DNA from 2 places in the Paenibacillus sp. QJM3NY_38 genome. Region 1 is predicted to be linked to the other one. Evidence: riboswitches for the same ligand, from Rfam matches in the RefSeq annotation. Region 1 holds a riboswitch; the other holds the start of a gene.
What was found. Region 1 has a riboswitch for FMN ahead of AC0VZ8_RS06860 (DMT family transporter). Riboswitches for the same ligand answer to the same signal wherever they lie in the genome.
Positions count from the first base shown of each region.

Region 1 (7,721 bases):
CACATCCCCCAGAAAAACGAGGTTATTCTTGCTGTCCAGATTATACAGCCACTGAAACCCGCTCTTTGTTGTACTTGTCGAGCTGGCATGAAGCATCAGTTCTGATCCGTCAGCGGCGATAACCTTAACCTCCGGCATATACTCCGGCAGTTTATCCAGCTCACCGTCGGTACGCTTGCCTTCGATAGCTACACCGATGGAAGAGACACTAATCGTGCTGAGAGACAGTGCCTCCTCACCCTTATCGATCGCCATAATCAGACTCTGCTCTCTCTGCTTCCCGGGAGCAATGGTGAATTGGACATCCCAAGGGCCTTCAACGGCTTGGGTGTTGTCCGCTGACGCGATTCGATCGGCTGTGATCCGTGCCTTAAGCCCGTCGAGGTCATTCATCGCATCCATCTCAAATACGCCGACAAGCTTTTTGTTATCGTCAAGAAGCTGCTGCCCCACCATATAACTCACATCATGTTCCGTTTTCAGCTCAAGTCCGGGTATCGATGCACCCGCGGGGAATGGCGTGCCATCCTCTTTCATGAAGCTGACCACCAAATAACCGCTGTTGCCGACATAAACCCCTTCTTCCACATTCATGGTTACCCCGGACGCGGTATCTGTCCCTTGTATAGGTGATCGTTCGTCTTCCGAAATGGACGCGGATTGACCGAAGAACTGCTTCAAGCTATCCATGTATTGGCTCGCAAAAGCGGTCGTGCTAAGTATCATAATCATTGCGGCAGCGATAACGATACTCGCTTTATATTTTTTCACTTTCCTGTTTTTAAACATCATCGTTTCCTCCTCTTGAATACGGTTCATCGCTCGATTCTTGATGCGTTCCATACTGATTTGCTGTGTCAACTCGCGTTCCTCTTCCTCCGTAAGGAGGAGATTCTCCAGCTCCTGATTGTCGATATTGGCCATGATATCTACAATTCGCCGCTTCACTTGCATCCATCCCCTTTCGCTATCGATTCGAAGCTTCACTCCTATAGACACGGTCCTTATAGAAATCCTACAGATTATCGGTTTCATAATGAATGCGCAGTTTGTCCTTTGCCCGGCGGATCCGGGCGGTGACGGCTTTCTCCTGCATATTCAGCCTGCTTGCAATATCTCGGACTTTCTCCAAATAGAAGTACCTGCGGATGAAGATTTCGCGATCCGGTTCCCCCATATCCTGGACCATGCCGCTAATCGCTTCCTTCTCCTACCGCAGAATAGCCAATGCCTCTGCAGAAGGACAAGAAACCGCATCATCTTCCAATTCGGATTCAATGACCCGCTGTCTTTTTCGCAAAACATTCAAGGTATGATTACGCGCAGCTATGGCCAGATAAGGCTTGATGCTATCTCCGCGCAGCATGATTTTGGGCCCGTCTGTCCACAGCTTGACCAGCACGTCCCCGGTGATTTCCTCCACATCGTAGGAATTAAACCGTCCACCAGCCACTTTAGCGACCACCGCGGCTATGTAGCGTGAATAGCGGTCAACCAATGTTTCAAAACATTGCGGATCTTTCAGCGCAAGCCCGTCCAACAATGTCCGATCCTCCATGGATCCTCCCCCCTTTATAACCATCTCCTTTGGTTGAACCAAGCCTTAGATCCGGTGCTACTATATAAGACACCTTTAATTCCGGAAACCCTACATATCTTTCAAAAAAATGATCCTTTCGCCGGGCAAACTTACTGGAACAGTTTTGTGTAACAGCAAAAAAGCCGATCCCACCCGGATCGGCTTTTTCTACAAACGTATGTGATTTCATTGTAATTGCGGAGAAGCTTCGGATTGCTGTCTCGAAATGATAAACAGTACAACCCAGATCAGAAGGAATCCAAGAAGCTGAGGACCTGTCACGATCTGCTGGAATACGATCCAGTTGATGAGCACGCCCACCATGGGAAAACTCAATTCCGCAAGTGTTGCCACGGAGGCTTTGGTCGTGGTTAATCCTTTATAATAAACCAGCAGGCTCAGGAGACCCGGCAGTAATGCCTGGCCGATCAGGTTCAGCGATACCAAGGCAAAGGCCCCGGTATTCCAGGCCGGCATATTCCATGCTGCCCCCTCGCTCCATGTAATGACGGTCAGGAGCGGCAGGGCAAGCACGAAGCGCAGCGAGGTTACCGTCTCGTATTTCAGTTTGCCTACCATCAGGCGCCCCATGACGGTTGAACCGCCCCACAGCGCTGCTGCACCTAAGGACAAGAGACTGCCAACTTGAATAAACTCGTTCCAATGGCCAATCGGCAAGGTTAAACCGAAGGTCAGTAAATACGTGCCCGCCAACGCGATGATGAGCAGTACGCCGAAATGACGCGGAAGCTTCTCTTTCAGAAGCAGGCTGGCCAGAATGATGGCAAACAGCGGCTGCAGCTTCTGAAGCAGCAGGACGGCATTCAGATTGCCGCTCGACAGCCCCATCGTGAACAATACAGTAGCCAGTGCCGAGCCGCCCCAGGATATAAACAGCAGAGCACCGACATGACTCCAGCCAAGGCCTTTTAGTTCCTCCCGGTTCTTCCATAACACAGGAATTGCAATCAAGGAAATAATGATATGTTCAAGCAAAACGATCTGTGCCGAAGTCAGATTCTTAAGCAGAATGACCCGGAATAAGGGGTCTACGCCCCACAGGGCGGCTCCCAAAACGACGAGCCAGAACCCTCCCTTAAAACGTCAACTTGCCTGTGTGTCGGAACCATAGGGTTTCACCTTGACTCCAGTATTAATATTACTCATCTTGCCCTCTCCTGTCTTGAATACGGAGGTCTTGCTAGCAGAAAGCCCCCGTCATCGACATGTGTCGACGTAAACGGGGGCTGATCAAATAAGCCTGCGCCGAATGGAAAATTTCGCATCCACGGCAAACTCATTTTTGATCTTCTCCCATCCGGACTTTACCGTCGGCCTTGGAATTGCACCAAGTCAGTCGCTGCGATCAGATTCACACCAGAACGCAGCGAGTCGCGGGCTGAGTTTCGTTCACGCCGGAACGAAGCATCACCGCCGGTTAGGAATTTCACCTTACCCCGAAGATCCATATTCATGTTTTATTTTTGTAATGCATTCACACTAATTAATTAACCGATAATTCCTATGAGCTTAGTTAATGTATTGAAATTATAACATGAATTCTTTCATGTAAATACATCTATTTTCAAAATAAATGAAATTAGAGTTGATTACAATGAAAAATCTCACGTTCAACCAAGACTTACTGAGAATTATACAGCAAGTATCAATTTGTTACCAGTATGATTTTTTGGTATTTATTCATTTTAGGTGATTTCGAATATCTTGTAGCTGGAACGCGTACCGACCGCACCAGCCTGAAGACATAGCAGATCGAGAGCGTCCTTGGTATTAAGACTCATTCCGCTCACTCGAGGCAACGACATCGATAGAGCTTTTGAACTGGCGGCGGATTCACTTTCGTACTGCTTTCTCTCGCTTAACAGCATTTTGCTCCCATCCGGTTGAACCATATACTGACGCAAATAACCGCCTTCCCTTACGGTTACCAGCTTTCCCTTATTCTCTTCTTCCTTCTTGCTCTTCTGGAGCAGCTGTTCAAATCCGCCTTGGGCTGATTCGGCGTCCATCCGTTTCACCTGACTCCAGTATGTATATGCAGACGCAATGCGCATGTACTCACATCCTTATCCAATCGTTAATCTAACACTTACGGATATTATCGGATACCAGAGCACTTCTCTTTAACCGCTCGCATTTTACATTGATAAAAAAACCGCCCTTAAGATTTCAGTGAACTGTGACCCATAAGATGGACACTTTGAAAAAAGTGACTTCTTGTGGGTCATTTGTGTTTTAATCAAGGTATGTGACGAGGAGTGATACGAGAATGGGGAAGTTGAAACGGGTGCTCTTTACCGAGGAGCAAATGAGGAAGCTGGAGGAGAATCCAAACGTACACCATGTGACCGAGGCGGCCATTACATACACACCTGCATTCAAGCTGGAGGCGCTGAAAGCCTACAAGCAGGGGCAGACACCTTCAGAAATCTTTATTCGTGCCGGCTTCGACCTGGACGTTATTGGTCATAAGAAGCCCAAGGACAGCTTAAAACGGTGGCGTGAAACCTTCGAACTGTACGGTGAGGAAGGTTTGGCTACAGAGCGGCGCGGTAAGGGCAGTACAGGGCGCAAGCCAACTGGTCAGTTGTCAGCCGAAGAAGAATTGAAACGGGCTAAGGCCCAGATCAAACTGCTTGAAGCTCAAGTGGACATGCTAAAAAAGCTCGAAGCGCTCGATCGGCAGAAGAAGAAACGCTGACGCCCTCCGAGCGCTATGAGATCATAAATCGCACCATTCGGGCATATGGCCTGAAACGAATGACACGCTATCTATGCGAGCTCGTGGAAGTAAGTCCAAGCGGCTATTACAGGTGGCTGGGGACGGAAGAAGATCGTCAACTTCGTGCTGCCGCCGACGAGCAGGACATCCTTCTCATCAAGCAGCACTTTGACGCGCTCCGCGGCAAAGCAGGTGCGCTTGTGATTAAGATGCGGCTGGAACAGATAAGCGGCGTTGTCATGAACCACAAGAAGATTCGCCGGCTTATGAAAAAGGCAGGCTTGGTAGCCGTAATCCGTCAGGCGAACCCCTACCGCAAGATGGCTAAGGCAACTCAAGAGCACAAGACGTGTCCGAACCTGCTGGAGCGAAAGTTTGACCAAGGCGAACCTGAGAAAGTGTTTCTCACTGACATCACTTATTTGCGCTATGGAAGCGGACACTGGGCATACCTTTCCTGCGTGAAGGACGGGGCGACCAGGCAGATCCTTGCCGACAGCGTGGCAGCAACACTCGAGCTTCCAATTGTCGAGCGGACGCTACAGCGTCTTTTAGAGCGATTAGATGGAAACATTCATCCAGAAGCGATTCTGCACTCCGACCAAGGGATGCACTACACGCATCCTAAAACCCGTCTTCTCATTGCTAAGGCAGGATTTAAGCAGTCGATGTCGCGCAAAGGCAATTGCTGGGACAACGCCCCGATGGAATCATTCTTCGGTCACTTGAAAGACGACGTTGATTTTAGCGATTGCCAAACTATTGATGAAGTGAGGGTGCGAGTGAAGGAGTACATAAGCTACTACAACTCAGAACGATACCAGTGGACATTAAAAAAGATGACCCCCGATGAATTCAGAGGTCATCTGCTTGCTAGCTAAGCTCTAGGCGGTTTATTTCAAACTGTCCACAAATCGGGTCACAGTTCACAGCAACCTTAAGGACGGTCTTATAATTTCTAATGAATTCCTGCTTCGCTTAGTTCATAAATTTCAATGCTGCCAAAGTACGTTTCAGAACAAGTGCCGCTTGCGCACGGGTAACCGAATCGAGTGCTCCGAAATGACCATGGTTGTCACCCCGCAGGATGCCTTGCTCCGTAAGTCTGGCAATATAGGCAGCCGCCCAGGCAGGGATGGATGCCTGATCTTTGAATTCAATAATGGCATTCGCACCCTGATCCGATAGGCTTGTCGGATTCACCGCCTCCATGGCCCGGGTGATCATGACAGCCATTTCCGCTCGAGTCATGCTGGCATTGGGCGAGAAGGCCCCCCCAGTGCCGCCCTCGATCAAGCCGTAACGCAACGCTGCGCCGATCTCGCCGGCATAACCGGAGGCATCCTGAACATCCTTGAATGCTCCGCTCTCGATGACCGGACTAAGTCCCATCGCGCGGACCAGCATAGCCGTAAACTCTGCTCGCGTGATTACTTTGCCCGGCGCGTACGAGTTAGCGTTAACTCCGTTCACGAGCAGCTTGGAAGCCATGGATTCGATTTCCGCTTTCGCCCAGTGGCCGTTTAGATCGGCAAAGGTCTTCTTATACTGCAGCAGTGCGTAAATGCCGTTTCCGGCATGCTTCACTTCGATAGCCGGTTTACCATTCCACGTCGTCGCTGTAGCCGGTACAAATCGGAAGCTTCCCGCATCTGCGTCAAAAATTACAGCAGTGACCGAATTCGAAGCTGTCCCTGCCGGCAACGGCAGGATGCGGCTGATTACACGCTTCCCGAAATCCTTCCGTTCTTGCTCTGCGCCTGGTGCTCCAACCGCTACGCCAAACTGAAGCGCTCCGCTTCCTGACATCGAGGCGCCCATGGAAGCTGCCTTGCTTGTCATAGCATCCGCTACCTTGCTTGCTACCGGAGCCACGGATACCTTCACTTGGATGCTCCCGGAGCCTTGTGCCGGCTTCAAAGCCTCATCCAAATGTAGAGCCGTTACTGGAAGACGGAATGCGCCAAGCGCGGTCTCCAGCACCAGGGTCACATTCGAATTCCGTTCCATGGCCAACTTCAGATCTGCTGCCGAAAGGGATAACTCGGCGGCACGGTTCAACTCTGGAGCTCGAATAATGAGCTCCTGCTTCCCGTTCGCAGACAATCCGGCAACTGCCTTCTTCCACGCCTCTTCCTTCACCGTAATGCGGTCCACTGCTCCGCCTGCATCACTTATATTCAGATCCTTGCCTGCCATTACGTTTGGCAATGATGTGTTTCCGCCAGAGGAAGGAGGATTAGACTGTGATACCGGCGGTGTTACGGAGCCGCCTCCCAACCCGCCTGATCCTGATCCAGGAGAAGAGCCGTCGCCCGGATTCGCCGGTTTCTTCTGCTCCGTAATTCTACCCTCGACCTTAGGCGTAACCTTACCGCCCAGCTTGTTCACATACTCCATGAAAATTTCATAATCCGGGTAACCCAAATCCTCGTTGTAGTTTCCTTCGGCAATCGCATCGGCAAAGGATTTATATCCATCCCCGCCCTTGGCTACAAAGCTGTTCGTTGCCATCCGGTACGTCTCGGTCAATACCAGAGGTTTGTAGCTTCCGTCCTTCATGATCTGTACGTCGAACACTTTATCGCCTGCCGGAGCGCTAGGATCCCATTTGAATTTCATCCCGGCGATTTGCGGGAACTTTCCTGGCAGATCCGCCAGTTTGGCACCGCTTATTCCGTTCTCCAATCCGTCTTTCAGCTGCTGTCCGGTGACGTCCATAACAAACAGCGTATTTCCGAAAGGCATCACCGTACGCAGCTCGCCCATCGTGATTTCGCCCTCATCGATTGCGGCGCGAATACCTCCACCATTGGTGAGGGCAATATCAGCATTTTTAAGCTCTTTGGCTTTAGTCAGCATGCCATCCGCAATCAGATTGCCGAGATTCGTCTCCTTGGAGCGGACATTCTCGCGTTTGCCGTCAAGTACGACGCCTGCAGTACCGATAACCTGCTTCATCAGTTCTTCCAATTCCGCTTTGTAAGGAGCCAGCATATCCTTGGCCTGCGTGTCTTCCTGGACCGTACTATCTACCGGAATCAGCTTGCCGCCGAGTTCGCCGTCGCCAACGAGAACAACGCCGTTTTGGTCAAACTGCAGGTCTACCCGGCCAAGGAACTTGCCCCATTCATTCGCCTGCACGATGACGGTTGGTGTACCGTGTTGATTGTCCATCACCACTTCCGGTGCATTGAGCGTCGTATGGGTATGGCCTCCGACAATGAGGTCGATGCCTTCGACGGCCTCGGCCAGCGCCTGATCTTTGGCATAACCCAGGTGAGACAAGGCGATGATCTTATCAAGCCCGTCCTTCTCCATCGCTTCAACCGTTGCCTGGGCCGAAGTCACCGCATTGCGGAAGACTACGTCTTTCCCCGGGCTGGACGTCTCGGCCGT
Region 1 covers NZ_CM149665.1:1,579,490-1,587,210, reverse strand. The annotation lists gene AC0VZ8_RS06875 (hypothetical protein) at 1-954, opposite strand, end outside; gene AC0VZ8_RS06870 (sigma factor-like helix-turn-helix DNA-binding protein) at 1,016-1,189, opposite strand; gene AC0VZ8_RS06865 (RNA polymerase sigma factor) at 1,211-1,558, opposite strand; partial or broken gene AC0VZ8_RS06860 (DMT family transporter) at 1,766-2,746, opposite strand; FMN riboswitch at 2,882-3,048, opposite strand; gene AC0VZ8_RS06855 (hypothetical protein) at 3,286-3,654, opposite strand; gene AC0VZ8_RS06850 (HTH domain-containing protein) at 3,870-4,301, shown strand; gene AC0VZ8_RS06845 (IS3 family transposase) at 4,298-5,203, shown strand; gene AC0VZ8_RS06840 (choice-of-anchor I family protein) at 5,301-7,721, opposite strand, start outside.

Region 2 (7,411 bases), 980 kb from region 1:
GTAGATGTGATTGTTGTTGCACTCAACGCTCATAGGCGTTCTATTATTGACGTACTCTGTTTCATGGAGCCTGTACCCAATCTCCGCTAAGAACTGCTGAACTTCGATAAATTTGTTTTTTCTGAAGCTTTCACCATACTTACCGTTCATATTTGGCATTCGCATATCCGTCCTCCCTACATCCCAGTTATTCACGTATATCTACTTTCTCTATACGTACCAAGGGTTTCGGGGTTTAGCACCGCTTTGTTGGCGTGGTATCTTTCAGCCACTACACACCCATCCGGCGTATTCACCGGATCGCCCACAATCGTATTAACGTCCACCATTCCCTTGATGTTTTCCATAGCCGTTTGCATCAAGCCTTGAATAGGGTGTTCTGCCATGATCTTATTCCTCCTTTCACCTTTAACACGCGAACTATAAGTACCAGTCCAGCATACATAGCTTTTCCGCAAGAGATTTTCGCTATGCAGTTAAGCTCTGTGGAAATTTGCGGCGGACCGTTAAAGAGCGGCACCACATCAATTCGGGGAAGCTCTTCCATGACCAGGCGATACGACATCCATCCAAGTAACGTATGCTTGATGCCATGCAGCAGCCCAGTCGCTACCGCCGTGTCGGCCGCATGCTCCAGGGCAATCCGGGTTGACCAGCGCACATCCATAAGATGAACGGCCGACATCGTCTGTCTCAACCACTTTTTGAAACCTTTTGTTGAAAGCATGGCCCGCCCGTAGTCCTTAAATCTGATCGTTTTGCTCGAAGCCTTCTCCTCTTTTGAATCGGGCGCAGTTCCCTGTTCTCCGTCTCCACCAACGGTTTCCTTCTTAAACTCGATCCCACCGTTCGCCAGATGAAAGGGGACTGCATACTTGCGCTTAATCAATCCGAAAATCATTTTGATTTCCGCCAACACTTTATATTCATCTTTTTTTAGAACCACATCCAGCTTAATCGTTACCTTGGAGCTCAGCACAACGATCAGCAATACGATGAGGAGAACGACCAGACCAGCCGCCAGAAAGATCCATATCCTCACGAAGTAACCCCCAGCACGAACTTAGTCAAATGTAATCCGCTTGGCTTAGTATGGCAAAAGCGCCTCCAAATGATGCGAAATTGTTCCAAGTCCTTGAAATTCAAATTTTCGCTAGCCACATAAAAAAATCCCGGACGATGGATTTCACCATGCCCAGGATCAACTTTTTGCTGCAGCCTATAATATTGTATAATGGCTAGCTTTCCTCTACATCATCAAACGTAAGCTGACGACCGTCAAGCTTATCGAACAACAGCTGCGTTTCCTCTTCTAAACTATCGTTATCCTCGAATTGCGACGGCTCCGGCAAATCCTTGATATTGGCAAGCCCGAAATATTCCAGGAAGGACTTGGTCGTTCCATACAGAATCGGTCTGCCAATCGCCTCGGCGCGTCCGACTTCCTCGATCAATCCTTTGCTTACCAGCGTATGGATAGCCCGTTCGGACTTGACGCCGCGGATGTCTTCAATCTCTACGCGCGTAATCGGTTGACGATAAGCCACGATGGAAAGTGTTTCGAGTGCGGCTTGCGACAAGGAGGAGCGGGAAGGCGAATACGCCAGGCGCTCAAAATACGGAGCGTGCTCGGCCAGCGTCGCGATTTTGTAACTCCCCGCAATCTGTACGATCTGAATCCCGCGCTCATGGCGCTCCCATTCCTCCTTCATGTCCTCAAGCGCTTCGCCAACCAGGCCATCCGACTGCTCGGTGATCTCAGCAATTTGCCTAACCGACAAGCCCTCTTCTCCCGACAGGAACAGAAGCCCCTCAATAATCGATTTCAGCTTCGGATAATCCATCAATGCGTCCTTCCCCTCTCCACTCCATGACGATATCTTCAAACAACTTCTCTTGGTAGCACAAAATTTGCTTCATTTTCATCAGCTCCAAAATGGCCAGGAAGGTTACCACGATTTCATGCCGTACCATCTCTTCGTGTAGCAGCTTGGAGAACAGGATTCTGCCTCCAGGCCCAACCTCCTCCAAAGCATCCATGACCTGACGAATCCGGTCCTTAACCGATATTTCATCCCGCTGAATGCGGGCATACGATGTACGTTTGACTGCTTTGCTTAACGCTTTTTGAAAAGCAGCGATCAAATCGGAAATATGTAATCCCTGAACCGGATTCTCTTCCACTTCCGGCATGTAAGGCGTCAGGTCTTCCGCTTCCTTGGAATAAATCAGACTGCGTTCCCATTCCTTCTCATGCAGGTGGCGTGCGATGCCTTTGTACTTACGGTATTCGATCAGCTTCGCAATGAGCTCTGCTCTGGGATCCATGTCATCCTCTTCATAAAAATCGAACTCGTCCATTTCGATAACCGGAGGCTTCGGAAGCAATAGCTTGCTCTTTATAGACAGCAGCGTTGCAGCCATGACCAGAAATTCGCTCGTAATTTCCAGCTCCAGCTCCTGCATGTTGTGCAAATAGGCCATGTATTGTTCGGTAATCTCGCTGACGGGAATATCCTGGATGTCGATTTCCGCTTTATCAATCAAATGCAGCAGCAGATCGAGCGGTCCTTCAAACGTTTCCAGCTTGTATAATACGGTCACGGTGAAACCTCCCGCCAAAAAATAAAATGCAGTGCTCAAAAAAAGAGCACTACATTAAATAAGCACTATTTTAGGCTTTTCGTCAAGTTCGCCATTTCAATGGCTGCCATAGCCGAATCCCAGCCTTTATTGCCGGCCTTCGTTCCCGCGCGTTCCACGGCTTGTTCGATATTCTCCGTTGTCACGACACCGAAAATCGTTGGTACACCGGTCTTCAGGTTAATTGCGGATACCCCCTTGGCCACTTCGTTGCATACATAATCATAATGCGTGGTGGACCCGCGAATGACGGTTCCCAAGGTGATGATTGCATCGTATTTGCCGCTCTCTGCCATTTTTTGGGCAATCAGCGGGATTTCAAACGCACCCGGCACCCAGGCCACATCGATTTCGTTCTCCTGTGCGCCGTGACGCTTCAGTGCGTCCAGTGCGCCGCTCAGCAGCTTGCTGGTGATGAATTCGTTGAATCGACCTACGACGATCCCGTACTTTAGGCCCTCGGATACTAATTTACCTTCAAATATAGTTGCCATGATGAATGACTTCCTTTCGGTTTGGAGTTTATATAAGGTCTTAAGGTGATCATAGTCATTGCTTCGCAACAAGTCGCTGCCGGATCAAATCGTTCTTCCGATCGCTGTTAAATCCTGATTTCATGATCTATTTTTTCAAGGTGGAAATCAGGATTTAAAGGCGACCGCTACCGCTTCTCCAGAACTGATTTGCTCCTCTGCTTATTATGCTCAGGCAAATCCGTCTTCTCAAATAAGACCTTTTGTTATGTGGTGATTAGTTGGTGCTCTCGTTCTGCTCGATATCGCTGAATTTCAGCATATGACCGAGCTTGGCTTGCTTGGTATGCAGGTAGCCCGTGTTATCCTCGTTCTCCGGCATTTGGATTGGAACGCGCTCCACAACCTCAAGACCATAACCTTCGAGGCCTTTGATTTTGCGCGGATTGTTTGTCAGCAAGCGGATTTTTCTGATCCCCAGATCCTTCAGGATCTGGGCTCCGATGCCGTAATCGCGCAGATCGGCCGCAAAGCCGAGCTTCAGGTTGGCGTCCACGGTGTCGAGTCCCTCTTCCTGCAGCTTGTAGGCTTTCAATTTGTTGATTAAGCCGATGCCCCGCCCCTCCTGGCGCATGTAGAGAAGAACGCCTCTGCCTGCTTCATCGATTTGGCGGAGTGCTGCCTCGAACTGGGGACCGCAATCGCAGCGATGGGAGTGAAACACATCTCCTGTCAGGCACTCGGAATGCACGCGCACGAGAACAGGCTCATTCCCGTCGATCTCCCCTTTTACCAAGGCAACATGCTCTTTATTGTCCACGTCGTTGGTGTAGGCTACGGCCTGAAACACGCCGAAGTCGGTCGGCATCCGCACAGCTACCTCTCGCTGGACAAGCTTTTCTTTTTCATTGCGGTAATGAATCAGATCCTTGATGCTAATCAGCTTCAGCTCATGCTTCTTCGCAATCTCCACAAGGTCCGGCAGCCGTGCCATTGTGCCGTCTTCCTTGATTACCTCGCAGATGACACCGGCCGGATAGGAGCCGCTCAATCTGGCAAGATCGACAGCGGCCTCCGTATGTCCTGCCCGGCGCAGGACGCCTCCATCTTTTGCGATCAGCGGGAACATATGACCCGGTCTTCGGAAATCGGACGCAGATGCATTCGAATCCAAAATGCCTTTGACGGTGATGGACCGCTCATAGGCCAATATGCCTGTCGTAGTATCCTTATGATCAATGGAAACCGTAAAGGCCGTTCCATGAAAATCCGTATTTTGGGTAACCATCGGTTTGAGGTCGAGCTCCTGGGCTCTGGCCTGCGTCATGGGCAAACATACGAGCCCACGGCCTTCGGTTATCATAAAATTAATGACCTCCGGGGTTGCCTTATCTGCTAATGCGATAAAATCGCCCTCATTCTCACGGTCTTCATCATCGACAACAATGACGACCTTGCCTTCCTTCAAATCGGTTAACGCCTCTTCGATTGTATGAAATGAAAAGCGTTCATCCATCGCTACTCCTCCTTCTTCCTCATGGAGACTCTATGTGAATCACCAGGCTTAGGCAAATCCGTGTTCCGCAAGATAATCCCTGCTGATCCCCGGTTTTGTCCCGCCTTTGCTACCGGCCCCTTCTGAGCCGTAATGCAGCAGGTGATCTACATATTTCCCTAAAATGTCGCATTCGATATTAATCGTATCGCCCGCTTTTTTATAAGCCAGCACCGTCTCCGCCAGCGTATGGGGGATGATCGATACCGTAAAGGAGGAATCTGTTGTTTTGACAACGGTCAAGCTGATTCCATCCAGTGTGACGGAGCCTTTTGGAATGATATATTTGAATACGTCCCCATTCGCGGGAGCAATCTCATATACCACGGCATTCTGATCCTCCTGCACATTCCGAATGACGCCGACGCCATCCACATGCCCCTGAACGATATGGCCTCCAAATCTGCCTCCGGCAGCCATCGCCCGTTCCAGATTCACCTTTCCGCCTGGCTGCAGTTCCTTCAGATTGGTATTTCTATAGGTTTCCGGCATCACGTCCACCGTAAATATGCCTTTGTCAATGGTTGTAGCCGTCAAGCAAACGCCGTTAACGGATACGCTGTCCCCCAGCTTTAAATCATCCATAATCCGGCTCGCGGAAATGCTCAGCACCATGGCTTCGCCCCTCCGTCCGATTCGCCTCATCTCGCCGATCTCCTCAACCAATCCAGTAAACACAGGTTTCCCTCCTTTCTTTCTCCTTATTTCCAGACCGGAATCCCGGTGACGTAAATATTGTCGCCAAGTCTTTCGGTCTCAAGTCCTGTCAGCTGAATCGCTTGATTCATCTGCTCATACCCGCTGAACATGTAATTTCCCGGGGAATCGTATCCACCAATAATCTTAGGGGCGATGAACAGGATGAGCCGATCCACCAGCTTCTGTTCCAGCATCGAGCCATTCAGCGTGCCCCCACCTTCCAGCAAAATGGAGGCAATCCCCTTCTGCCCCAGCTTCACCAGTGCAGCCTTCAGATCCACACGCGGTCCTGGTCCGCAGGGGATGACCTGAACTCCCTGCTCTTCCAGCACGGACCGCTTCTTCTCATGCGCCTGCTCCGTCGTCAAGATCCACGTCGGCGCCAATCCGTCTGTCACGACATGGCTGTCAAGCGGGATTCGCAAGCTGGAATCCACAATGATCCTAACCGGATGCAAGCCTTCCACACCAAGCCTTGTCGTCAGGCTTGGATTATCCGCGATAACGGTAGACACGCCAACCATGATGCCCTGGTGACGATGACGCAGCGTATGCACAAGCTCTCTTGATTCCTCATTGGATATCCACTTGCTATCACCGGTTTTCGAAGCGATCTTGCCGTCCAGCGTGCTGGCTGTCTTTAACGTTACGAAAGGCTGACCCGTCGTAATGAATTTAATAAAGGTTTCGTTCAAGCGAAGAGCACGTTCCTTAAGGACACCCGTCTCAACCCGGATTCCTGCTGCGCGCAGCATTTGGATCCCATTGCCCGCAACAAGAGGATTGGGATCCTCGCAAGCAACAACCACTCGCTCAACACCCTCGGCAATCAGCCTCTCGCTGCAAGGCGGCGTCGTTCCGTAGTGACTGCAGGGCTCCAGTGTCACGTACACCGTACTGCCCGCTGCTTTGCTGCCAGCCATATTCAGGGCATGAACTTCAGCGTGCGGTGTTCCGCGCTCCAGATGTGTTCCCACCCCTGCAAGCGCGCCATCCTTAACGACGACACAGCCCACAACCGGATTAATCCCGGTTTGGCCCTGAGCACGTTCAGCCAGGTCCAGCGCAAGTGACATATAGAATTCATCGTTGACGATATCCATGCTAAACATGCCCCTTTCTCAACGTTCACACAAAAAAGCCCTGCCAAAGATTCGGGGAATCCTTAACAGGGCTTGATGGAAGTTAATAATCGACACGCTGAATAACCGTTATGGTCGCAGGTTTTGCCTATAGCAAACAACACGAATCTGTTTGCCAGCGACGATATCCAAACATCGCAAACAAAATTCGAATTGCATGTGAAAACCTGCACATAACGCATATCGCGTTGTGTGCACAGACACAAATAGCACATGTTGCTTATGTGTCTTTCACTCCTTCTCCCATCCAGACTATACTGTCGGTCCCGGATTTTCACCAGGTCCACCGCATACGGTGTGTAACAACACACGCATATCCGGGTCACGGACTAAGACGCAGCCATCTGCTTTCTAAAGCTCAATCACTGCGTTCATCACCGCCGGTAGGGAATTTCACCCTGCCCCGAAGGATATTGCTAATTATTCAGTTGTGTCGAGTAATTCCATTAAGTTATCTTTGGTGATCTAAAGTTACCAAAACCCTTGGTAATCAAGGGATAACCCTCGTTTCATAGTTGGTATGAGTGATCCTGTGTAACCCTATGATTATCTAAGGTTATTTATGATTTCCTACCGTTTTCCCTACCAGTTAGCCTAAAAGGAAGGAATTACTCTTAATGAAACGATTATTTTTAAAATTAACATTCATAAACAAAAAAAGCAAGCGAAATACGCATGCTTTAGTCTTATGTATTTATTTTCCTTCAAGCCAAGCTATAAATACTTCTTTGCTTACTTTGATTAGTCTCCTCTTACCTATTCTTATTACATGAAAAGGTGGATCATTTAATAGCTCGTATGTTTGTTTTCTTCCTATATTAAGTATCTTCATAATATCATTAGGTTCTAGGACTGATGGGTATTCACTGTAATTTGTGATTGTTTGTTCTTGTTCAACT
Region 2 covers NZ_CM149665.1:2,556,225-2,563,635, reverse strand. The annotation lists gene AC0VZ8_RS11395 (hypothetical protein) at 1-159, opposite strand, end outside; partial or broken gene AC0VZ8_RS11390 (GerW family sporulation protein) at 270-386, opposite strand; gene AC0VZ8_RS11385 (DUF2953 domain-containing protein) at 359-1,042, opposite strand; gene scpB (SMC-Scp complex subunit ScpB) at 1,239-1,844, opposite strand; gene AC0VZ8_RS11375 (segregation and condensation protein A) at 1,813-2,604, opposite strand; gene ribH (6,7-dimethyl-8-ribityllumazine synthase) at 2,670-3,137, opposite strand; gene AC0VZ8_RS11365 (bifunctional 3,4-dihydroxy-2-butanone-4-phosphate synthase/GTP cyclohydrolase II) at 3,394-4,632, opposite strand; gene ribE (riboflavin synthase) at 4,681-5,349, opposite strand; gene ribD (bifunctional diaminohydroxyphosphoribosylaminopyrimidine deaminase/5-amino-6-(5-phosphoribosylamino)uracil reductase RibD) at 5,373-6,473, opposite strand; FMN riboswitch at 6,744-6,927, opposite strand; gene AC0VZ8_RS11350 (helix-turn-helix domain-containing protein) at 7,207-7,411, opposite strand, start outside.
Region 2: another riboswitch for FMN. It lies ahead of ribD (bifunctional diaminohydroxyphosphoribosylaminopyrimidine deaminase/5-amino-6-(5-phosphoribosylamino)uracil reductase RibD); the one in region 1 lies ahead of AC0VZ8_RS06860 (DMT family transporter).